DNA from 3 places in the Microbacterium sp. MEC084 genome. Region 2 is predicted to be linked to each of the others. Evidence: riboswitches for the same ligand, from Rfam matches in the RefSeq annotation. Region 2 holds a riboswitch; each other region holds the start of a gene.

Region 1 (7,371 bases), on a different contig from region 2:
AGCCGCGGCTCCTGGAACACACTCGTCACCCTCGGCGGCACGCGCACCGTGCCGGCGTCGGGCGTCTCCAGCCCCTGCAGGATGCGCAGCAGCGTCGACTTGCCGGTGCCGCTCGGCCCGAGCAGCGCCGTGAACTCGCGGCGCCGGAGCGTCAGGTCGAGGCCGTCGAGCACGGCACGCCCGGCGTACTGCTTGCGCAGCCCCGTGATGCATGCCGCGGCGGTCTCCATCGCGACGGTCGACACCGCCGCGCCCGCGCTCACCGCGCCACCCGCGGCCGCCACGGCAGCAGCGCCGCCTCCGCGACCCGCACGAGCGCGTCGAACGCGACCCCGAGCAGCGCGTACAGCACGAGGCACACGAACAGGTGGTCGACGCGGTTGTACTCGCGCGCCATCGCGACCAGGTAGCCGATTCCCTCGCGGGTGCCGACGTTCTCGGCCGCGACGAGGGCGGTGACGGCGACCGCGAGGCACACGCGCACCGCCATCAGGATGCCCGGCAGCGCCTGGGGCAGGACGACGCCCGCCACGAGCCGCGCGCCGGTCACGTCGAAGCAGCGCGCGGCCTCGAGGACCTTCGCGTCGATCGCCCGCACGGCGAGGAACGTGTAGGTGTACATCGGCACCACGACCGCGAACGCGATCACCGCGACCTTGAACGGCTCGTCGATGCCGAACCACGCGATGAACAGCGGGATCATCGCGAGGAACGGCACGGCGCGCAGGATCTGCAGGGTCGAGTCGACGAGCTCCTCGCCGAGCGTCGACACCCCGGCGAGGAGCCCGAGCACGAGTCCCGCTCCGGCGCCGACCCCGACGCCGGCCGCGATGCGCAGCAGCGACGCCTGCAGGTACGTGCCGAGCATGCCGGATCCGGCGATCTCGGCCGCGGCGGCGACCACCGCGGCGGGGCCGGGGAGCACGGCGGCGGGCGCCCATCCTGCCGCCGACACGAGCGCCCACGCCGCCACCAGGCCCACCGGCACGGCCGCGCGGCGCACGGGGCGCCACCCGGACCGTGCCGGCGCGGCGGCGGCGAGCGGGCGCGGAGCGACGAGCGTCGTCATCGCGGGTCAGCCGTCGAGGTCGGCCAGCAGGTCCCACGGGTCGAGGTCGGTCTGGATGACCCCCGCCCGGCGGAACAGGTCCAGCACGCGCTGGAGCCGCTCGGCGTCGGCCGGCCCGGGGACGTGCACCTCGTAGCGCCCCTGCAGCTCGCGCAGCTCGTTGTCGTACGCGTCGCCTACGAGCGCGGTGGGGCCGGTCTTCTCGAACACGTTGAGGAAGGCCTCGGGGTCCTCGTGCTGGCGGTCGAGCAGCTCCTGCAGCGTCTCGACGAACGCGACGCCGATCTCGGGATGCGCGTCGATCAGCTCGGACCGGAACGCGTACACGTTGTCGTCGACCGCGTCGAGCGAGCGCTCGGTCGCGAGCACCGTGCCGGTGCGGGCCGCCTGCGCGAAGTAGTCGCTGAACGTGCTCCACGCGTCGATCTGCCCGGACGCGAACGCCGCGACGCCGTCCGACGGCTGCAGCGCGACGCGCTCCACCGCGTCGAACGGGATCCCCACCTGCTCGAGCGCGTCGAGCAGCAGGTACTCGCCCTTGCCGCCGGCGTTGACGGCGACACGGCGGCCCACCAGGTCCTCGATCGTCTCGATGCCGGATCCGGGGGCCGCCACGATGCCCGCGTTCTCGGTCAGCACCTCGCGGCGCTGCACCGACACGATCTTCACGGGCAGGCCCTTGGCGGTCGCGCCAGCGATCGGCGCGAATGCGGCGTTCGCGACATCCAGCTGCCCCGCGTTGAACAGCGGCACGTTGGCCGTGAACGCGTACTCGCCGTCGACCCACTCGAGCTCGGCGCCGACCTCCGCGAACGCCTCGGCGAGCTCGCCGGTCTTCTTCGCGACCGCCAGCGGGCCCTGGTTGCCCGGGTCGTTGACCCGCACGACCACCGGCTCGCCCCGCCCGGCTGCGGCATCGCCCGCCGCGGGCGCCGCGGCGCATCCGGCCAGGGTGAGCGCGAGCGCCGCCAGCGCGACGGCACCGGCCGCCCTCATCGGGCCGCCTCCGCACGCAGCGCGGGAGCCGGAAGGTAGACCTGTCCGCCGGAGGCGGCGAACTCGGCGCTCTTCTCGGCCATGCCCGCGACCGCGGCCTGCGCCGCGGCGTCTCCGTACGTGTCGCGGATGTCCTGCGAGATGCGCATCGAGCAGAACTTCGGGCCGCACATCGAGCAGAAGTGCGCGGTCTTGGCGGGCTCGGCCGGCAGTGTCTCGTCGTGGAACTCCTGCGCCGTGACCGGGTCGAGGCCGAGCGCGAACTGGTCGCGCCAGCGGAACTCGAACCGCGCCTTCGACAGCGCGTCGTCGCGCGCGATCGCGCCCGGGTGGCCCTTGGCGAGGTCGGCGGCGTGCGCCGCGATCTTGTAGGTGATCACGCCGGTCTTGACGTCGTCGCGGTCGGGCAGGCCGAGGTGCTCCTTCGGGGTGACGTAGCAGAGCATGGCGGTGCCGTAGCGGGCGATCTCGGTCGCGCCGATCGCCGACGTGATGTGGTCGTAGCCGGGCGCGATGTCGGTGACCAGCGGGCCCAGCGTGTAGAACGGGGCGCCGTCGCACAGCTCCTGCTGGCGCTCGACGTTCTCGCGCACGAGGTGCAGCGGCACGTGGCCGGGTCCCTCGACCATGACCTGCACGTCGTGCGCCCACGCGCGGCGGGTCAGCTCCGCGAGCGTGTCGAGCTCGGCGAACTGGGCGGCGTCGTTCGCGTCCGCGATCGATCCGGGGCGCAGGCCGTCGCCCAGCGAGAACGCGACGTCGTACTGCGCGAAGATCTCGCACAGCTCGTCGAAGTGCTCGTACAGGAAGTTCTCGCGGTGGTGCGCCAGGCACCATCCGGCCATGATCGATCCGCCGCGCGACACGATGCCCGTCACGCGGTCGGCCGTCAGCGGCACGTAGCGCAGCAGCACGCCGGCGTGCACGGTCATGTAGTCGACGCCCTGCTCGCACTGCTCGATCACGGTGTCGCGGTAGATCTCCCACGTCAGCGCGCTCGCGTCGCCGTCGACCTTCTCGAGCGCCTGGTAGATCGGAACCGTCCCGATCGGGATCGGCGAGTTCCGGATGATCCACTCGCGCGTCGTGTGGATGTCGTTGCCGGTCGACAGGTCCATGAGCGTGTCGGCGCCCCACTTGGTCGCCCACTGCAGCTTCGACACCTCCTCGGCGATCGAGCTCGTCACGGCCGAGTTGCCGATGTTCGCGTTGATCTTCACGAGGAAGGCCTTGCCGATGATCATCGGCTCGGACTCGGGGTGGTTGATGTTGCTGGGGATGATCGCCCGCCCGGCCGCGACCTCGCTGCGCACGAGCTCGACGTCGCACTGCTCGCGCAGCGCCACGTACCGCATCTCGGGGGTGATGATCCCGCGGCGGGCGTAGTGCATCTGCGTCACGGTGCGGCCCGGCTTGGCACGGCGCGGCTCGGGCTTCGCGCCCGCCCAGCGCTGCGAGGGCGCGCCGCGGCGCACCGCCGCGCGGCCGTCGTCGCTCAGCCGGTGCCCGCGCGCCTCGTACGGCTCGGTGTCGTCGCGCGCGGCGATCCACTCGGCACGCTGCGGCGGCAGGCCGCGCTCGGGCACGCTGCCGGGACCTGCCGTGCGGTACACGCGCAGCGGCGGGTTGGGCGTGCCGTCGGGTGAGTCCTCGAGCGCGATCTCGGTCACGGGGACGCGGATGCCGTGCGCGGCGTCCTCGACCCACGCGAGCGAGTGGGAGGGGTGCTGTTCGGTCCCGTGCTCTTCAGCGGATGCGTCGCCGGGAGCGGCGGGATCGACGGGAGGGATGGATGTCGGGAGAGTGCGCGCCACCATGGGCTGTCCTCACTTCCTACGCCGGTACGAGCCGGATCAGGTTCGACGGTCTCGGGCGGTGTCAGCCCGGTCTCAGCCTCTTCCGAGGCCCCCGTGTGGTCAGGACATGTGTATCACGAGCGCCGGGAGTCGGCGCAAATCGGGCCGCGGCTCAGTCGAAGGCGAGCGGGTTCCAGAGGCCGGGACGGTCCAGCGGCGCGTAGCGCACATCCGCGCGGCCGTCCTGGATCGACGCGACGCACGCGAGCAGCGACACGGTCGGGTAGCCGTGCGGATGGTTGTCGCGCACGATCGCGCGGTCATCGGTCGGCGGCAGCTCGGCCGTGCGGCCCAGCACGTCGAGCCACGGGCGCCACCAGGCGGCGTCCCCGTCGGTCGGGGCCTGCTCGAAGGCCTCATGCCACGCCGCGATGCGCGGGGTCGCGGGGTCGTCGACGCCGTCGTGCGCCAGCATGTGCGTGCCCGGGGCGAGGGTCTCGCGGCGCAGCTCGGCGCCGTCCCAGGACGTCACCCGCACCTCGGCGCCGTCGACCTCGACCAGGTTGAACCCGAGCGTGCGCGGCGCGCCCTCGGGCGACGACCCGGCGACCGAGGCCAGCACGATCCCGCCGCGCGACTCGAGCTCGGCGGCATCCAGTCCCTCGGGGTACCCCGCCCGGTTCAGGAGCACCGCCAGCCGGCCGCCCTCGGCGGCGAGCCAGGCGCCGCCCGCGAGCCGGTCCTGCACGCCCACGAGCCCGGGCCGGTCCGGCCACCACGCGCCGAGCGGGTTCCACGGCCGGTTCGGATCCTCGTCCCGCACCGCGAGCAGGCGCACGGGCTCCGCCGAGGACTCCGGGACGCGGACGATCACGGTGCACATGGATCCCATTCTCGGGTCCCGCGCGGGCCTCGGCTTCGACTCGCCGCGCTCGCTCAGCCCGTTCGACTCCGCTTCGCTCCGCTCGACGACCACAGGGTGATGCCGCGGGGCGTCGAGGGGCGTGAGCCACAATGAAGGCGTGAACATCGTCGTGGGCGTGACCGGCGGCATCGCCGCGTACAAGACCGTGCAGCTCGTGCGGCTGCTGGTGAAGGACGGGCACGAGGTGCACGTCGTGCCGACCGACGACGCGCTGCGCTTCGTCGGTCAGCCGACCTGGGAGGCGATCAGCCGCCACCCCGTGACGACGTCGGTGCACGACGACGTGGCGCAGGTGCGGCACGTCGCGCTCGGCCAGAACGCCGACCTCGTGGTCGTCGCCCCTGCCTCGGCGAACACGATCGCGAAGATGGCCGCGGGCCTGGCGGGCGACCTGCTCGGCACGACGCTGCTCGCCACGCGCGCGCCCGTGCTGATCGCTCCCGCGATGCACACCGAGATGTGGCAGCACGCGGCCACGCAGGCGAACATCGCGACGCTCGCCGCGCGCGGCATCCGGATGATCGGTCCCGACAGCGGGCAGCTGACGGGCGACGACGTCGGCCCCGGCCGGATGAGCGAGCCCGAGGCCATCCACGCCGAGATCGGCCGGATCCTGCAGTCGCGGCGCGATCTCGCGGGCCTGCGCTTCGTGGTCTCGACGGGCGGCACGCGCGAGCCCATCGATCCCGTCCGCTTCCTCGGCAACCGGTCGAGCGGCCGGCAGGGTGTCGCCATCGCGCTCGCCGCCGCGGATCGCGGCGCCGAGGTCACGCTGGTCGCCGCGCACGTCGACGAGTCGGTCGCGGCGCCCGCGGTCGCGCATCCGGGCATCCGGATCGAGCGGGCCGGCACGGCCGCCGAGCTGGGGGAGCGGATGACCGCCCTCGCCGGCGACGCGGACGTGATCGTGATGACCGCCGCGGTGGCCGACTATCGCGTCGCCGACGTGGCCGACCACAAGCTGGCCAAGGAGGACGGCAAGCCCACGCTCGAGCTGGTCGAGAACGCCGACATCCTCAGCGGGCTCGCGGCCGCGCGCCGTCCGGGCCAGACCGTCGTGGGCTTCGCGGCCGAGATGCCGACCGCCGACGAGACCGTGCTCGAGCGCGGCATCCGCAAGCGCCGCCGCAAGGGCGCCGACCTGCTCGCGGTCAACGAGGTCGGCTGGGAGGCGGGCTTCGAGCGCGCCGACAACACGGTCACGGTCATCGGCCCGGACGACGCGCCCGTCGCGACCGCGAGCGGCAGCAAGCGCGAGGTCGCCGACGCGCTGCTCGACGCGATCCTGGCGGTCCGCGGGGCGCCGGCGCCCGCTCAGTAGGCTCGTGCGCATGAGCACCGAATGGGTCCACCAGCCGCTGGTGGACGACGCCACGGTCCGCACGAACACCGGCCGCGGCTGGGAGGACTGGGTCGCCGAGATCGACGGGGGTCAGGGCGCCGACGCGGGCCACACCGCGATCGCGCGCTGGCTGGTCGCCGACCTGGGCCCGCGGCCCCTCGCCGCCGTTAGGCTCGGGGCATGGCGACCATCGACATCCCCCGGATCACGCTCAACGACGGCACCGCGTTCGCCGAGCTCGGCCTCGGCACCTACAAGCTGACCGGGGAGGAGGGCATCGCGGCCATCGAGGCCGGCATCCAGACCGGCTACCGCGTGCTGGACACCGCGGTCAACTACGGCAACGAGCACGAGGTCGGCGAGGCCGTGCGCCGCAGCGGGATCGACCGCGACGAGATCGTCGTCACCACGAAGATCCCCGGCCGCCACCACGGCTACGACGAGGCGATCGCGAGCGGCCGCGAGTCCAACGCCACGATCGGCCTCGGCCGCATCGACCTGCTGCTCATCCACTGGCCCAACCCGAGCGTCGACAAGTACGTCGACACGTTCAAGGGCATGATCGCGCTGCGCGACGAGGGGCTCGTGCGCTCGGTCGGCGTCTCGAACTTCACCGAGGAGATGCTGCAGCGCCTGATCGACGAGACCGGCGTCGTCCCGGCCGTGAACCAGGTCGAGCTGCACCCGTACTTCCCGCAGACCGCGTTGCGCGCGTTCCACGCCGAGCACGGCATCCGCACCGAGAGCTGGAGCCCGCTCGCGCGGCGCAGCGAGCTGCTGACCGAGCAGCTCATCACCGACCTCGCAGAGGTGTATCAGGTGAGCCCGACGCAGGTCGTGCTGCGCTGGCACGTGCAGCTCGGCTCGACGCCCATCCCGAAGTCGGCGGATCCGGACCGCCAGCGCGAGAACGCCGACGTGTTCGACTTCACGCTCGACGACGAGCACGTCGAGGCGATCTCGGCCCTCGAGCGCGGACGCCTCTGGGACGGCGACCCGCTCACGCACGAGGAGTTCTGAGAACGGATGAGGCGCCCCCGCGGGGGCGCCTCATCCGTTCGGGCGACGGCCGCTACTGCTCCTCGTCCTCGAGGTCCTCGAAGTCCTCGTCGTCGTCCTCCTCGTCCTCCTCGAAGTCCTCCTCGTCGAGGATCGAGATCATCCACTTCACGCCGAAGCGGTCGGTGAGCATGCCGAACAGCCCGCCCCAGTCGGGCTCGGACAGCGGCAGCACGATGGTTCC
Region 2 (7,371 bases):
CGGGCCCAGCTTCCTCCGCTTCATCGGGCTGCTCGGTCCGTACAAGTGGGTGTTCGCGCTGGTCATGGTGCTGGGTGCCGCCGGCGTGATCCTGTCGATCGCCGCGCCGAAGGTGCTCGGCGAGGCCACGAACATCGTGTTCGAGGGTTTCATGTCGTCGGTGCTCGGGGCGCAGTTCCCGGCCGGGATGAGCCAGGAGCAGGTCGTCGAGGCGCTGCGCCAGGCGGGTCAGACCGACTTCGCGAACACGATCGCGGCCATGGAGCACTTCGAGCTCGGGCGCGGCATCGACTTCGCGGCGCTGGCCGTGGTGATCCGCTGGGTGCTCGCGCTCTACGTGGTCTCGGCGCTGCTGCAGTGGGTGCAGGGCTACGTGATCAACGTGATCATGGTCAAGACCATGTGGCGCGTGCGTCAGCGCGTCGAGGAGAAGATCAACCGCCTGCCCCTGGCGTACTTCGACAAGGTGCAGCGCGGCGAGCTCATCTCGCGCGTCACGAACGACATCGACAACATGACGCAGACGCTGCAGCAGTCGCTGTCCGGCGCCGTCACGTCGATCCTGACGGTGGTCGGCGTGCTGATCATGATGTTCTCGATCTCGTGGCAGCTGGCGCTGGTCGCGCTCGTGGCGCTGCCGCTGATGGCCGTGATCTTCGGCGTCATCGGCCCGCGCTCGCAGAAGGCGTTCCAGGCGCAGTGGGCCAAGGTGGGCCGCCTCAACGCCCGCGTCGAGGAGTCGTTCTCCGGCCACGCGCTGGTCAAGGTGTACGGCCGTGAGAAGTCGAACTCCGACGCGTTCGCGAAGGAGAACGACGACCTGTTCGAGTCGGCGTTCCGGGCCCAGTTCTTCTCGGGCCTCATGATGCCGAGCGTGCAGTTCATCGGCTCGCTCACCTACGCGGGCATCGCGGTGCTCGGCGGCGTCATGGTCGCGAGCGGGCAGCTCCGGATCGGTGACGTGCAGGCGTTCGTGCAGTACTCGCAGCAGTTCACCCAGCCGCTCATGGAGCTCGGCGGCATGACCAGCGCGGTCATGTCCGGCACGGCCTCGGCCGAGCGGGTCTTCGAGCTGCTCGACGAGCCCGAGCAGGAGCCCGACGCCGAGGACGCCCCCGCGGCGCCCGACGGGCGCGGCGTGATCGAGTTCCGCAACGTGTCGTTCTCGTACACGCCCGAGAGCCCGCTCATCCGGGACCTGTCCTTCCGGGTCGAGCCGGGTCAGACCGTGGCGATCGTGGGGCCGACCGGCGCCGGCAAGACCACGCTGGTGAACCTGATCATGCGGTTCTACGAGCTCGACGGCGGGGCCATCCTGCTCGACGGCCAGGACATCTCCGAGATGACCCGCCACGACGTGCGCGCGCGGGCGGGCATGGTGCTGCAGGACCCGTGGCTGTTCTCGGGGACGATCCGGGAGAACATCCGCTACGGCCGGCAGAGCGCCACGGACGACGAGGTGATCGCGGCCGCCAAGGCGACCTACGTCGACCGGTTCGTGCACACCCTGCCCGACGGGTACGACACGGTGCTCGAGGAGGACGCGGCCAACGTGTCGGCCGGCGAGCGTCAGCTGATCACGATCGCGCGCGCGTTCGTGTCGCAGCCGAGCGTGCTGATCCTGGATGAGGCCACCAGCTCGGTCGACACCCGCACCGAGCAGCTGCTGCAGCACGCCATGGCGGCGCTGCGGAAGGGCCGCACGTCGTTCGTGATCGCGCACCGCCTGTCGACCATCCGCGACGCCGACCTCATCCTCGTGATGGAGCACGGCGACATCGTGGAGCAGGGCACGCACGAGGAGCTGATCGCCCGCGAGGGCGCCTACTGGCGCCTGTACCGGTCGCAGTTCGAGCATGCCGCGGTCGACCTCGACGCGGTCGAGGCGCAGGAGGCGGCCACGGACACCGCGGCCGTCGAGGTGCCCGCGGCCGCGGGCGCGCCGGAGGAGCCCACGGCCTGACGCGACCTGAGCCGAAGAGAGATCCACCTCCGAGGGCGGAACCCGGCGCTCCGCTCCTCGCAGGTGGATTCCTCCTCGGCTGGAGGCGGTCACCACTCCGGCCGGCGTCGTCCACAGGCCCAGGGATGGCCCGGTTGCTCATCTTGGCGAGTCAGGCCGACCGCGGGACCGGGCCGGGTGGCCAGCATGGGCGCATGGATCCCGTCACCGCGCTCGCCCGCTTCGGAGGCATCGCGCGCACCCCCGCGCTCCACAGGCTCGGTGTCACGCGGCACGCGCTGCGCGGCGCGCTGCACAGCGGCGCGGTGCAGCGACCCCGCCACGGCTGGATGTGCCTGCCCTCCGTCGACCCGGCCTGGCGCTCGGCGGTCGAGGTCGGCGTGGTGCTCTCGTGCGTCACGGTCGCGCAGCGGCGCGGGCTCTGGACCGATACCGTGACGCAACCGCACGTCGCCATCCGCCCGAACGGACAGCTGCAGCGCGAGACGACCGCGCACGTGCACTGGGCGACCCCGGTCATCCCGCGCGACCCCGACGCTCTCGAGGATTCGCTGATCAACGCGCTGGTGATCCTCGCGACGTGCCAGCCCTACGAGGCCGGCCTTGCGGCGTGGGAGGCGGCCATCCGGAGGCACCTCGTCGACCTCGACGTGCTGCGCGGCCTGCCGCTGCCGCCCGACGCCCGACGGCTGCTCGCGGATGCGCGGCCGCTCGCGGATGAGGGCACCGAGTCGATCGTGTTCTCGCGCCTGCGCCTCCTCCGGCTGGGGCTGCCGATCCGGCGCCAGGTGGTCATCGCCGCGCGGCCCGTCGATCTCCTCATCGGCGACCGGCTGGTGATCCAGATCGACGGCGGTCATCACGTCGACGCTCAGCGCCTGCGCGACAACGAGCACGACGCTCGCCTGCGCCTGATGGGCTACCACGTCATCCGGATCGGCTATTGGCAGATCATGGACGACTGGGCCGCGGTGCAGGACCTCGTGGTGACCGCCATCGCGCAGGGGCTGCACCGCATCCGCCGTTGAACGCCGACCTCCGCGGAGGAGAAATCCACGCGCGAGGCCGATCTCATGGGCATTCGTCCTGGATCGGGGATTTCTCCTCGCGCCAGGGCGGGGTCGGGCGCGTGCGGCGGCGCGCTACTGCAGGCCGAGCAGGTCGAGCGGGTGCGAGAGCCGCCAGAGCAGGCTGGGGCCCTCGAGGTCGCCCTCGAGCACCAGGGGGACCGTGGCCGAGTCGAACGGCCCAGTCGCGGTGAGCGTGCCGACCTCCGCGCCCGACGCGGTGCCGACCTCGACCTCGTAGTCCGACTGGACCTCGGGGGTGCCGCGGTCCCACAGCACGACCTCGGCGTCGTCGCCCGTGACCACCTCGACCGGCTCGCCCCACTCGGTCGTGACGTTCGCGACGGTGGTGCCGGATGCGACGGTCGGGGCGGGCTGCAGGGACTGCTCCACCTGCTCGAGCAGCGTGCGGCTGACGCTCGCGCGGGTCTCCTCGTCGGGCTGGCCGAGCACCGAGGCGTACAGCCGCACGGTGGTCTGGCCGATCGTGACGTCCTTGGCCGTGAGCAGGTTCCACGACTCGATCCACCACTCGGACAGGGTGCCGGTCTTGATGCCGACGACGCCGGGGTCCCCGATCAGCGGATTGCTGTTCTCGACCACGCCGGCGCCCGGGAGTTCCGTCTCGGGCATCGCCACGATCTCCGCGATCACGGGGTTCGCCAGCGCCAGGCTCGCGAGGGTGACCAGCGACGCGGGGGTCGCCGTGTTGTCCGGGTCGATGCCGCTCGGGTCGACCATCGTGATGCCCGACAGGCCGTGCGCCTGGAGCCACTCCGGCACGGCGAGGGCGAACGCGTCCTTCGAGCCCCACAGCTCCGTCGTCAGGCGATCCACGTAGTTGTTGGCCGAGCCGATCAGGATGCCCTCGAGCAGCTGCCGCTGCGTGAGCGTGCCGTCCACGGGCACGTCGAGCGCCGACTCGTTCGCCACGCGGTACTGCCAGTACTCCTGGCTGTCGGCGTAGTCGAACGCGTAGGACGGCCCCTGCTCGCCCACCGCGAGCGGCGCCTTCTCGAGGATCATGAGCGCGGTCACGACCTTGGCGATGCTGGCCATGGGCGCGCGCGCGGCGCTGGAGGCCGGGACCGTGCCGAGGCCCTCGGCGCCGACGGCGGCGGAGCCGTCCGCGGGCCAGGTCACGGCGAGCGGATGACCGGGCGCCGGGTCGACCGTCGCGGCCGAGACCGCGGGGGCGACGTTCGCGAGCGGCCAGAAGGCGCAGCCGCCCACGTAGCCGAGTGCGAGGACGCCGGCTGTGATCAGCGGGGCCGCGACGGAGGGGCGCCTCTCGCGGCGGGTGGGGACCAGGTCGAACGCGGGCGACGGCGCGGGGGCCGCCTCGGGCTTGGGGGCGACGGTGGCCGGGTCGATCCAGGCCAGAGCGGCGGTGTCGGTGCGGGGCGCGTCCGCCACCGCTGCGTGCGGCGCCTCGACCGCGGCGCCGGCGGCCTCCTCGAGCGACGTCGGGGTCTCCGGTGCGGGCACGGCCAGCGCCTCGGCCCCGGTCGGAGCATCCGCCGGGGGCGCATCCGTCAGCGCGGCGCCCGCCAGGGCCGTGGCCGCCTCGGTCACGGGCGCATCGGCGGTGCGCTGGTCGAACAGCGAGCCGATGCCGCGACGGATCGCGGGCTGCTCGGGCACCACGGGCGTCTCGGGCAGGGGGTCGATGTCGTGCGCCGTCACCGCGCGGCGCGGGCGACGCGGCGCCTCGGCGACGGGGGTCGCTGCCACCGGCACCGTGGCGACGGACGCATCGTCGATCGAGCCGCGGAGATCCTCGCGGAGATCGTCGTGGGGGGAGTCGTCGATTGCCACCCGCCTACGGTACCCGCGGATGCCGGGAGCCAGCCGGAGATCGCGGGCCCCGGCGGCGAACCTCACCCGCCGGATCGCCCTAGAATGTCCCTCACACACCACGGGAGTCCGGCGAGCCGGGCTGAGAGGAAGCGACCCGCGCTTCGACCGTCGAACCTGATCCGGATCATGCCGGCGCAGGGAGGAGAGAGATGAACACGTCCGCACCCGCCACCCCGGGCACCCGCCGCTTCACCTGGCGCGTCGTCGACATCGTCGTCGCCAGCGTCATCGCCGTGGCCTGCGCCGTGGTGTTCCTCGTCTGGAACGTCGCCTACATCGGCCCGAGCGAGCTGCTCGCGCCGCTGCTGCCCGGTCTGGGCGGCCTGCTCACCGGCCCCTGGCTCATCGCCGGGGTGATCGGCGGCCTCGTCATCCGCAAGCCGGGCGCCGCGCTCTACACCGAGCTGCTCGCCGCGGTCATCTCCGCGCTCGTCGGCAACCAGTGGGGCGCGCTGACGATCGTGTCGGGCCTCGTGCAGGGCCTCGGCGCCGAGATCATCCTCGCGATCTTCCTGTACAGGTCGTTCCGCCTGCCGGTCGCGGTGCTGGCGGGCGCCGGCGCGGGCCTCGCGGCCGGCATCAACGACCGCGTCCTCTGGTACGCGGGCGCCGACGCGCTGTTCACGACCGTGTACATCGCCTCGACCACGGTGTCGGGCGCGGTCATCGCGGGGCTCGGCGGCTGGGCGATCGTCCGCGGCCTCGCGGCGACCGGCGCGCTGAACCGGTTCGCGGCCGGGCGCGCGGTCGCCAGGCGCGTCTGACGTGACGGCCTCTCCGGCGACCGGGGCCGTGTCCCCGGCCGCCGTCGAGGCGCGCGGCTGGGGATGGCGCTACGCCAGCCGCCGCGCGTGGGCCGCCTCCGGCATCGACCTGCGGATCGACGCGGGCGAACGCGTCCTGCTGCTCGGCGCGAGCGGCTCGGGGAAGTCCACGCTGCTGCACGCTCTCGCGGGCGTGCTGGGCGGCGACGACGAGGGCGAGCACGCCGGCACCCTGACGATCGACGGGCACCCGCCCGCGGCGGTCCGCGGTCGCGCCGGGCTGGTGCAGCAGGATCCCGACACCCAGGCCGTCCTGCACCGCGTCGGCGACGACGTCGCGTTCGGCTGCGAGAACCTCGGGGTGCCGCGGCACGACATCTGGCCGCGCGTCGGCGAGGCGCTGGACCTCGTGGGCCTCGACGTGCCGCTCGACCGGTCCACGACCGCGCTGTCCGGCGGACAGAAGCAGCGCCTCGCGCTCGCCGGGGCGCTCGCCATGCGCCCCGGGCTGCTGCTGCTCGACGAGCCCACCGCCAACCTCGATCCCGCGGGCGCGATCGCGGTGCGTGACGCCGTGGGCCGCGTACTGGACCGCACGGGCGCGACCCTCGTCGTGGTGGAGCATCGCGTGGACGTGTGGCTGCCGATCGTCGACCGGATCATCGTGCTGGGCGCGGGGGACGCGGGCGTGATCGCGGACGGCCCGGTCGCCGACGTGCTGCGCGACCGGGGCGCCGAGCTCGCCGCGCTCGGCGTCTGGGTGCCCGGGATCGCGCCGCGCCACCCGGCGCCGCCGGCCGCGGCGCCCGGCGAGGTCCTGCTGTCGGGACGCGCGCTCGAGGTCGCGCGCGTACGCGGCCGCCGCGTGGCGGGCCCGCTCGACGTGGACGTGCGCGCCGGCGAGGTCCTCGGCGTCGTGGGGCCGAACGGCGCGGGCAAGTCGACGCTCGGCCGCACGCTGGCCGGGCTGCTTCCGCCGGCGGGAGGCCGGGTCGTCGCCGGGCCGGCGCTCGCGGGCGGGATCGGCGAGGCGCCGATCCGCTGGTCGTCGCGGCAGCTGCTCACGCGCATCGGGACCGTGCTGCAGTCCCCGGATCACCAGCTGCTCTCCACCACCGTCCGCCGCGAGCTCGAGGTCGGTCCCCGCGCCCTGCGCCTGCCCGAGGGCGAGATCGCGGCGCGGGTCGACGAGCTGCTCGAGCGGCTCCGGCTCGCGCATCTCGCCGAGGCCAACCCCCACACGCTCTCCGGCGGCGAGAAGCGGAGGCTGACCGTCGCCGCGATGCTGGCGACGCGTCCGAGGGTGGTCGTGCTCGACGAGCCGACGTTCGGCCAGGATGCGCGCACGTGGGCCGAGCTGGTCGCGATCATCGCGTCGCTGCGCGACGGCCGCGACGGGGCGCCCGGGGCGGGCGTCGTCGCGATCACGCACGACGCCGATGTGCTCGAGGCGCTGCACGCGCGCCGCCTCAGCCTCACGGCCGCGGTCGGGACATGATCCTTCCGACCCCGCTGGTCCCCGCCGGCCCGCTCGCCCGCGTCAACCCGGTCGCGAAGCTGGGCGCCGCGCTCCTCATGGCCGCCCCGCTGGTGCTCACGATCGACTGGGTGTCGGCGGCCGTCGCGCTGCTCCTGTCCGTGCCGCTGCTGGCGATGTCGGGTCTCGGATGGCGTCGCTTCTGGGCGCGCACGGCGCCCGTGTGGATCGCGGCTCCGC
Region 3 (7,371 bases), on a different contig from region 2:
GTCGACGCCCGTCTCGGCGATCGCGCGCACGGTGTCCAGCGTCACGCCGCCCGAGGCCTCGACGACCGCGCGGCCCGCGATCAGGTCGACGCCGCGCCTCAGGTCGTCGAGCGCGAAGTTGTCCAGCATGACCGTGTGCGCGCCCGCCGCGAGCACGGGCTCGATCTGCTCCAGGCGGTCGACCTCGACCTCGACGTGCGTCGTGTGGGGGAGCCGTGCGATGCCCGCGCGCAGCGCGTCCGTGAGGGCGGCGGCGTAGTCGGCGCCCTTCGCACCCGCCGCGAGCACGGCGAGGTGGTTGTCCTTCGCCATCACGGCGTCCGACAGCGAGTGGCGGTGGTTGAAGCCGCCGCCCGAGCGCACGGCGTGCCGCTCGAACGCCCGCAGCCCCGGGGTGGTCTTGCGGGTGTCGACGATGCGCGCGCCGGTGTTCGCCACGGCCGCGACGTACTGCGCGGTCAGGGTCGCGATGCCCGACATCCGCTGCGCGAAGTTCAACCCCACGCGCTCGGCGGTCAGGACGGCGCGCGCCGGGCCCTTCACGATCGCGAGCACCGCGCCCGCGTCGAACGTCTCGCCGTCCCGCGCGCTCACGTCGACCCGGATGGCCGGGTCCGTGAGGCGGAAGGCGGCCGCGAAGACCGCTCCGCCGCTGAACACGCCGGCCTCCCGGGCGACGAGCTCGGCCCGAGCGGTCGCCTCGGCGGGAAGGAACGCCTGCGCGGTGAGGTCGCCCCAGGGTGCGTCCTCCTCGAGCGCCGCGCCGACGACGCGGTCGATGGTCTGCGGGGTCAGCATGCGGCTCCTGCCGGCGTGAGGTCGTAGGCGGGATCGGCGGCTCGGGACTCGACCGGGGGATGCGCCCCGCCCGAGAGCCGCGGCTCGTCGGATCGGAAGTGGGCGCCGACGGATCGGGTCCGCGCGCTCGCCGCGGCGATGGTCGCCGCGGCCACGAGAAGCATGCCGGCGTCCTCATGCTCGGCGACCGTGCGCGGGGTCGTGGCGTCGCGGCGCCACGCCGCCACGACCGCGCCCGCGCGCGCCACCCCCGCCGCGTCGCGGACCAGACCGACGTGCTCCCACATCAGCGCGCGCAGGGCGGCGCGCGTGAACGGCGGCGCATCGGCGGCCGCGGCGACCGGTTCGGCGGCGGCCGCCGTCGGCTCGGGGCCCGGCCAGCCGGACCGCCGCCGGCCGCGCTCGTCGATCGCGATCGCGGCGCGCGCCCCGAACACGGCGCCCTCCAGCAGCGAATTGGACGCGAGGCGGTTCGCGCCGTGGACGCCGGTGCGCGCGGTCTCGCCGACCGCGTAGAGCCCCCGGAGCGTCGTGCGACCCTCCAGGTCCGTGCGCACGCCGCCCATGAGATAGTGCGCCGCGGGCGTCACCGGAATGGGTTCGGACGCCCAGTCGAGGCCGCGCGCCCGCACGGCCGCATCGATCGAGGGGAAGCGGGTGCGCAGCAGGTCGGCGCCGAGCGCCGTGGCGTCCAGGCGCACGGGACGGCCGCCCTGCGCCGCCATCCGGTTTGCGATCGCGCGGGCGACGACGTCGCGCGGCGCGAGCTCGCCGTCCGGATGCGCATCGAACGCGAAGCGCCGCCCGTCGTCGTCGATCAGCACCGCGCCCTCGCCGCGCACGGCCTCCGAGATCAGGAACGGATCGCCGGGGGCCGGCCCGTCGGCGATCAGCACGGTCGGGTGGAACTGCACGAACTCCAGGTCGGCCACGGCGGCGCCCGCGCGCAGGGCCGCGGCGATGCCGTCCCCCGTGGCGACGGCCGGGTTGGTGGTGCGGGCGTACAGCATGCCCGCGCCTCCCGTGGCCAGCACCACGGCGTCGGCGGACAGCACCGCGTCGCGGCCGTCGATGCGGACGCGCGCGCCCGTCACGGCGCCCGTGCGCCCGATCACGAGGTCGAGCAGGAACGCGTGCTCGACGATGCGGATGCCCATCCGGCGCGCGGTGCGCAGCAGCGCCGTCTCGATCGCGAGGCCCGTGGCGTCGCCGCCGGCGTGCAGGATGCGCGGGAACGAGTGGGCGGCCTCCAGGCCGTGCTGCAGGCGACCGGAGGCGTCGCGGTCGAACTCGACGCCGCAGCGGGCGAGCTCGCCGATCCGCTCCGGGCCCTCCTCGACGAGCACGCGCACGGCGTCCTCGTCGCACAGGCCCGCGCCCGCCGCGAGCGTGTCGGCGACGTGGTCCTCGAGGCGGTCCTCGGGCATCACGACGCCCGCGATGCCGCCCTGGGCGTGCCGCGTGGAGCCCTGATCCGCGGAGCCCTTGGTGACGAGCGTGACGTCGACGCCCCGATGCGCGGCGTGGACCGCGCAGAACAGGCCGGCGATCCCGCTGCCGACGATCAGCGCGCGCGTCATGTCAGGCCGTCCGGGCGGGCGTCGCGGACGCGGGCTTCGCGGCGAGCATCCGCTCCAGCGCGACCCGCGCGGGCGCCGCGACCTCGTCCGCCACCGTGATCCGGTTCACGACGCGGCCGGCCACGAGCTCCTCGAGCGTCCACGCGAGATAGCCCGGGTGGATCCGGTACATCGTGGAGCAGGGGCACACCACGGGGTCGAGGCAGAAGATCGTGTGCTGCGGGTGCTGCGCCGCGAGGCGCTGGACCAGGTTGATCTCGGTGCCGATCGCGAACGTCGTGGGCGCGGTCGCGCTCTCGATCGCGCGCCGGATGACGTCGGTCGAGCCGGCCTCGTCGGCCGCGTCGACGACGGGCATCGGACACTCGGGGTGCACGATGACGCGCACGCCGGGGTGCTCGGCGCGCGCCCTGTCGATCTGGTCGACCGTGAACCGCCGGTGCACCGAGCAGAAGCCGTGCCACAGGATCACGCGCGCATCGCGCAGGTCCTGCTCGGACGAGCCGCCGAGCGGGCGATGGGGGTTCCACATCGGCATCCGCTCGAGCGGGACGCCCATGGCCTTCGCGGTGTTGCGTCCCAGGTGCTGGTCGGGGAAGAACAGCACGCGGCGCCCGCGCGCGAACGCCCACTCCAGCACGGTGCGCGCGTTGGACGATGTGCAGACGATGCCGCCGTGGCGGCCCACGAAGCCCTTGATCGCCGCCGAGGAGTTCATGTAGGTGACCGGGATCACCGGCAGGAAGCCGTCGGCGTCGGGCTCGTCGAGCGGGCCGTAGACGTCCTCCAGCTGCTCCCAGCACTCCTCGACCTGGTCGATGTCGGCCATGTCCGCCATCGAGCAGCCCGCCGCCAGGTTCGGCAGGATGACCGCCTGCCCCGGGCCCGACAGCAGGTCGGCGGTCTCGGCCATGAAGTGCACGCCGCAGAACACGATCGCCTCGGCCTCGGGGTGGGCCTTGGCGGCGTTCGCGAGCTGGAACGAGTCGCCCACGTAGTCGGCGTGCCGCACGACCTCGTCGCGCTGGTAGAAGTGGCCGAGCACCACGACGCGGTCGCCGAGGGTCTCCTTCGCGGCGCGGATCCGGGCGTGCAGCTCGTCCTCGGACGCCTCGCGATACTCGGCGGGCAGCTCGCCCTGGCGCGGCGACCCGGTGGGGATCACGTCGCCCATCGAGGCGCCGGGACCGTAGCCGGGGACAGTGTCGAACGTCCAGGGCGTGGCCGCGAGGTCCGTCGAGCACGTGCTGCCCGTGGCCGTGCCGGCCACGATCGCCTGGATGCCGTGGTCGACGGACGCATCGACGGCGCGGCGCGGTGCGAGGGTCAGGGGAGAGGCGGCCATGTGAGCCCTCGCCTTCTGGTCGGAACGACACTTACTGTCGCGCCCAGATTAGGTCACATTGACCAGAACCGCAATTTCGATCACTTTCCGCTCACGCCCCGGCGTGGAGCCGCGGTTTCGACTCGCTTCGCTCGCACGGCGGTCGATGGCCAACCCGTGGTCGTTGAGCGGAGGCGCGCCAGCGCCGAAGTCGAAACGTGGCCGGATCGTCCCGGCCGGCTGGGGAGGTTCGGCGTCGTTTCGACTCCTCGCTGGCGCTCGTCGCTCAACGACCGGGGGTGAGGGTCGGCAGCAACTCCCTGCATCTACGGTCGTGCGAGCAAAGCGAGCGTGCGAGGCGCTTCTAGAAAGACTCAGCTTCCGCGTTGTAGCGGTAGAGGCGGGCGGGGCGGTGCTTGCCGGTGCGGAAGGACTCGGTGGGCACGAGCGCCTCGGAGCCCTCGAGCAGGCGGCGGAAGTTGGAGGGGTCGAGCCGGCGGCCGAGCACGGACTCGTACACCTCGCGCAGCTCTGTGAGCGTGAACTCGTCGGGCAGCAGGCCCGCGGCGATGCGGCTGTAGCCCACCTTGTTCCGCAGGCGCCACAGCGCGTACTCGGCGATCCGGTTGTGGTCGAACGCGAGCGCCGGCAGGTGGTCGACGTCGAACCACTCGACGTTCTCGGGCGCGCCGACGACCGAGCGCTGCGCGTCCACGAGGTCGGAGCGCAGCAGCGCCCAGTACACGACCGAGACGACGCGCGTCGGCGACCGGTCGACGTCGCCGAACGTGTACAGCTGCTCCAGGTAGCTGGGCGTGAGCGCCGTGGTCTCCTCGAGCGTGCGCGAGGCGGCCTCGCCGAGGCCCTCGTCCACGTCCAGCCAGCCGCCGGGCAGGGCCCACATGCCCTCGAAGGGGTCGCGCGTGCGCCGCACGAGCGGGATCATCAGCCGGTCCGAGTCCGGGTCGGGGCGCAGCGAGAAGATCACGGTCGACACGGCCACCCGGATCTCGTCGCCCGAGGCGGTCGCGCCCCGCTCCTGATCCTGCGCATCCGACGTCCTGCTCACCCCTCGAGCCTATGCGGTCGAGGTCGCCCGCCCGGGAGGCGCAACCCGGATAGGATCGCTCGCAGTGGCACGGGGTGTCCCCACCGGGGGACTGAGATCACACCCGTATCGACCTGATCTCGTTAGTACGAGCGGAGGGATGTCGCTGATGAGTGACGTGTATCTGTCGTCCGGTCCGGATGCGGGAGCCGTGCTGGCACGGCTGCGCGAGGACGCACCGCTGGTGCAGTGCATCACCAACTCCGTGGTGGTGAACTTCACCGCCAACGCGCTGCTGGCCGCGGGGGCGTCGCCGGTCATGGCGGACGTCCCGGGCGAGGCGCGCGAGTGCGCGCGCGTCGCGTCGGCGCTGCTGGTGAACCTGGGCACGCCGCGCGCCGAGCAGCGCGAGGCCATGCGCGAGGCGGTCGCGGCCGCCGGAGCCGCGGGCACGCCGTGGGTGCTCGACCCCGTCGGCGTGGGCGCGCTGTCCCTGCGCACGGACTTCGCGCGCGAGCTGCTCGCCGACGGCCCGGCGGTCATCCGCGGGAACGCGTCCGAGATCCTCGCGCTCGCCGGCGCGGGCGGACGCGGCCGCGGCGTCGACGCCGCCGACGACGTCGAGCAGACGGCGGGAATCGCGCGCGAGCTGGCGCGGAGCACCGGCGCGGTCGTCGCCGTGTCCGGACCCGTGGACCTGATCGCGGACGGCGGCCGGGTCGTCCGGGTCCACGGCGGCGATCCGCTCCTCACCCGGGTCACGGGCGCCGGATGCGCGCTCGGCGCGATCGTGGGCGCGGCCGTCGCGGCCGCCGGCGGCGACGCCTTCGCGGGGGCGGTCGCCGCGCACGTGCTCTACGCGGAGGCCGCGGAGCGCGCGGCCGCCGTCGCGCCGGCCCCGGGCGGCTTCGCGGTCGCGCTGCTGGATGCGCTGGCCACGGTCGAGCCCGCCGCCCTCGCGGCCCGCGAGCCGCTCCTCGCCGGAGCCGGAGCCGGAGCGTGAGCCGCGCGCTCGACCTGTGCACGTACGTCGTCGCCGACGTCGCCACGATCCTCTCCCGAGCCGGGCGCGATCTGGCGGCCGTCGCGGACGTCGTGCGCCGGGCGGTCGACGGCGGCGCGACGATCGTGCAGGTGCGCGGCAAGGAGCTCGGGGGAGCGGAGCTGCTCGACGTCGTCGAGCGCTCCGCCGAGGCGGTGGCCGGGCGGGCCGCGCTCGTGGTGGACGACCGGGTGGATGTCGTGCTCGCCGCGCGGGCGGCTGGCGCCCGGGTCGACGGCGTGCACGTGGGCCAGAGCGATCTGCCCGTCGACCGCGTGCGCGCGCTGCTCGGCGAGGGCGCGATCGTGGGCCTGAGCGCGAGCCGCCCGCATGAGCTCGCGGCGCTGCGCGCGCTCCCCGCCGGCACGGCCGACTACCTCGGCGTCGGTGCGATCCGCGCGACGCCGACCAAGCCCGACCACCCCGAGCCGCTGGGCTGGCGCGGGTTCGCCGAGTTCGCGGCGGTCGCGGGCCTGCCCTGTGTGGCGATCGGCGGCGTCGGGCACGGCGACGCCGCTGAGGCGCGGCGCGCCGGGGCGGCCGGGCTGGCCGTCGTGCGCGCCGTGTGCGCCGCCGAGGACCCCGCCCACGCCGCGCGGTCGCTGCGGAACGAGTGGGCGGAGGTCGCCTGATGCGCGGGCGCGAGGCGTCGACCCGCATCCCGAACGTGCTCTCGATCGCGGGCTCCGATCCCTCGGGCGGGGCGGGCGTGCAGGCGGATCTGAAGTCCATCCTGGCGAGCGGAGGCTACGGCATGGCCGCTCTCACCGCCCTGACGGCGCAGAGCACGCGCGCCGTCAGCGGCGTGCACGTCCCGCCGCCGGGGTTCGTGCGCGACCAGCTCGACGCGGTGGCGTCCGACATCCGGATCGACGCGGTCAAGACGGGGATGATCGGCGGCGCCGCGGTGATCGCCGAGGTGGTCGGGTGGCTCGACGCGCTCGCCGAGCGGCCCGCCGTGGTCGTCGACCCCGTCATGATCGCCACGAGCGGCGACCGCCTGATCTACGACGACGCGGAGCACGCGCTCCACGACCTCATCGCCCGGGCCGACGTCGTGACGCCGAACCTTCCCGAGCTGGCCGTGCTGGTCGGCGAGGACGTGGCGGGGGACTGGCCCGCCGCGCTGCGCCAGGCCCGCGCGCTGGCGGAGCGACACGGCGTTCTGATCCTCGCCAAGGGCGGGCACCTGCCGGGACCCGCCTGCCCCGACGCGCTCGTGTCCGCCGACGGCGTGCTCGCGGAGTTCGCCGGCCGGCGCATCGAGACGCGCAGCACGCACGGCACGGGCTGCTCGCTGTCGTCCGCGCTCGCGACGCTGTTCGCCCGCCACGGCGACTGGGTCGTGGCGACCGGGCTGGCGCGCGAGTGGCTGCGCGGAGCGATCGCCGCCGCCGAGGCGCTGGACGTCGGCGGCGGGAACGGGCCGCTGCAGCACGCGCACGCGCTCTGGCGCGGCGACGGCGTCCCGCGAGCGGCCACCGAGCGGTGGTGGTGCGATGCGGCGCCCGTCCGCGCGGCCATCGACGCCGGCTCGTTCGTGCGCGGCATGACCGACGGATCGCTCGACCGCGAGGTC

The links. Region 2 has a riboswitch for thiamine pyrophosphate ahead of B5M43_RS09395 (ECF transporter S component). Riboswitches for the same ligand answer to the same signal wherever they lie in the genome.
Region 1: it holds a riboswitch for thiamine pyrophosphate, as region 2 does, so the genes downstream of both, thiC (phosphomethylpyrimidine synthase ThiC) here and B5M43_RS09395 (ECF transporter S component) in region 2, are expected to answer to the same signal.
Region 3: it holds a riboswitch for thiamine pyrophosphate, as region 2 does, so the genes downstream of both, thiM (hydroxyethylthiazole kinase) here and B5M43_RS09395 (ECF transporter S component) in region 2, are expected to answer to the same signal.

The regions. Positions count from the first base shown of each region.
Region 1 is NZ_MYFP02000020.1:17,187-24,557, reverse strand. It holds gene B5M43_RS12985 (ABC transporter ATP-binding protein) at 1-263, opposite strand, end outside; gene B5M43_RS12980 (ABC transporter permease subunit) at 260-1,069, opposite strand; gene B5M43_RS12975 (ABC transporter substrate-binding protein) at 1,076-2,065, opposite strand; gene thiC (phosphomethylpyrimidine synthase ThiC) at 2,062-3,882, opposite strand; TPP riboswitch at 3,879-3,987, opposite strand; gene B5M43_RS12965 (NRDE family protein) at 4,034-4,744, opposite strand; gene coaBC (bifunctional phosphopantothenoylcysteine decarboxylase/phosphopantothenate--cysteine ligase CoaBC) at 4,884-6,107, shown strand; gene B5M43_RS12955 (aldo/keto reductase) at 6,309-7,148, shown strand; gene B5M43_RS12950 (VOC family protein) at 7,201-7,371, opposite strand, start outside.
Region 2 is NZ_MYFP02000009.1:42,545-49,915, reverse strand. It holds gene B5M43_RS09410 (ABC transporter ATP-binding protein) at 1-1,963, shown strand, start outside; gene B5M43_RS09405 (endonuclease domain-containing protein) at 2,158-2,991, shown strand; gene B5M43_RS15345 (D-alanyl-D-alanine carboxypeptidase family protein) at 3,106-4,848, opposite strand; TPP riboswitch at 4,939-5,048, shown strand; gene B5M43_RS09395 (ECF transporter S component) at 5,040-5,654, shown strand; gene B5M43_RS09390 (ABC transporter ATP-binding protein) at 5,656-7,152, shown strand; gene B5M43_RS09385 (energy-coupling factor transporter transmembrane protein EcfT) at 7,149-7,371, shown strand, end outside.
Region 3 is NZ_MYFP02000001.1:398,229-405,599, reverse strand. It holds gene nadC (carboxylating nicotinate-nucleotide diphosphorylase) at 1-798, opposite strand, end outside; gene nadB (L-aspartate oxidase) at 792-2,378, opposite strand; gene nadA (quinolinate synthase NadA) at 2,380-3,723, opposite strand; gene B5M43_RS01940 (NUDIX domain-containing protein) at 4,067-4,699, opposite strand; TPP riboswitch at 4,832-4,928, shown strand; gene thiM (hydroxyethylthiazole kinase) at 4,920-5,753, shown strand; gene thiE (thiamine phosphate synthase) at 5,750-6,424, shown strand; gene thiD (bifunctional hydroxymethylpyrimidine kinase/phosphomethylpyrimidine kinase) at 6,424-7,371, shown strand, end outside.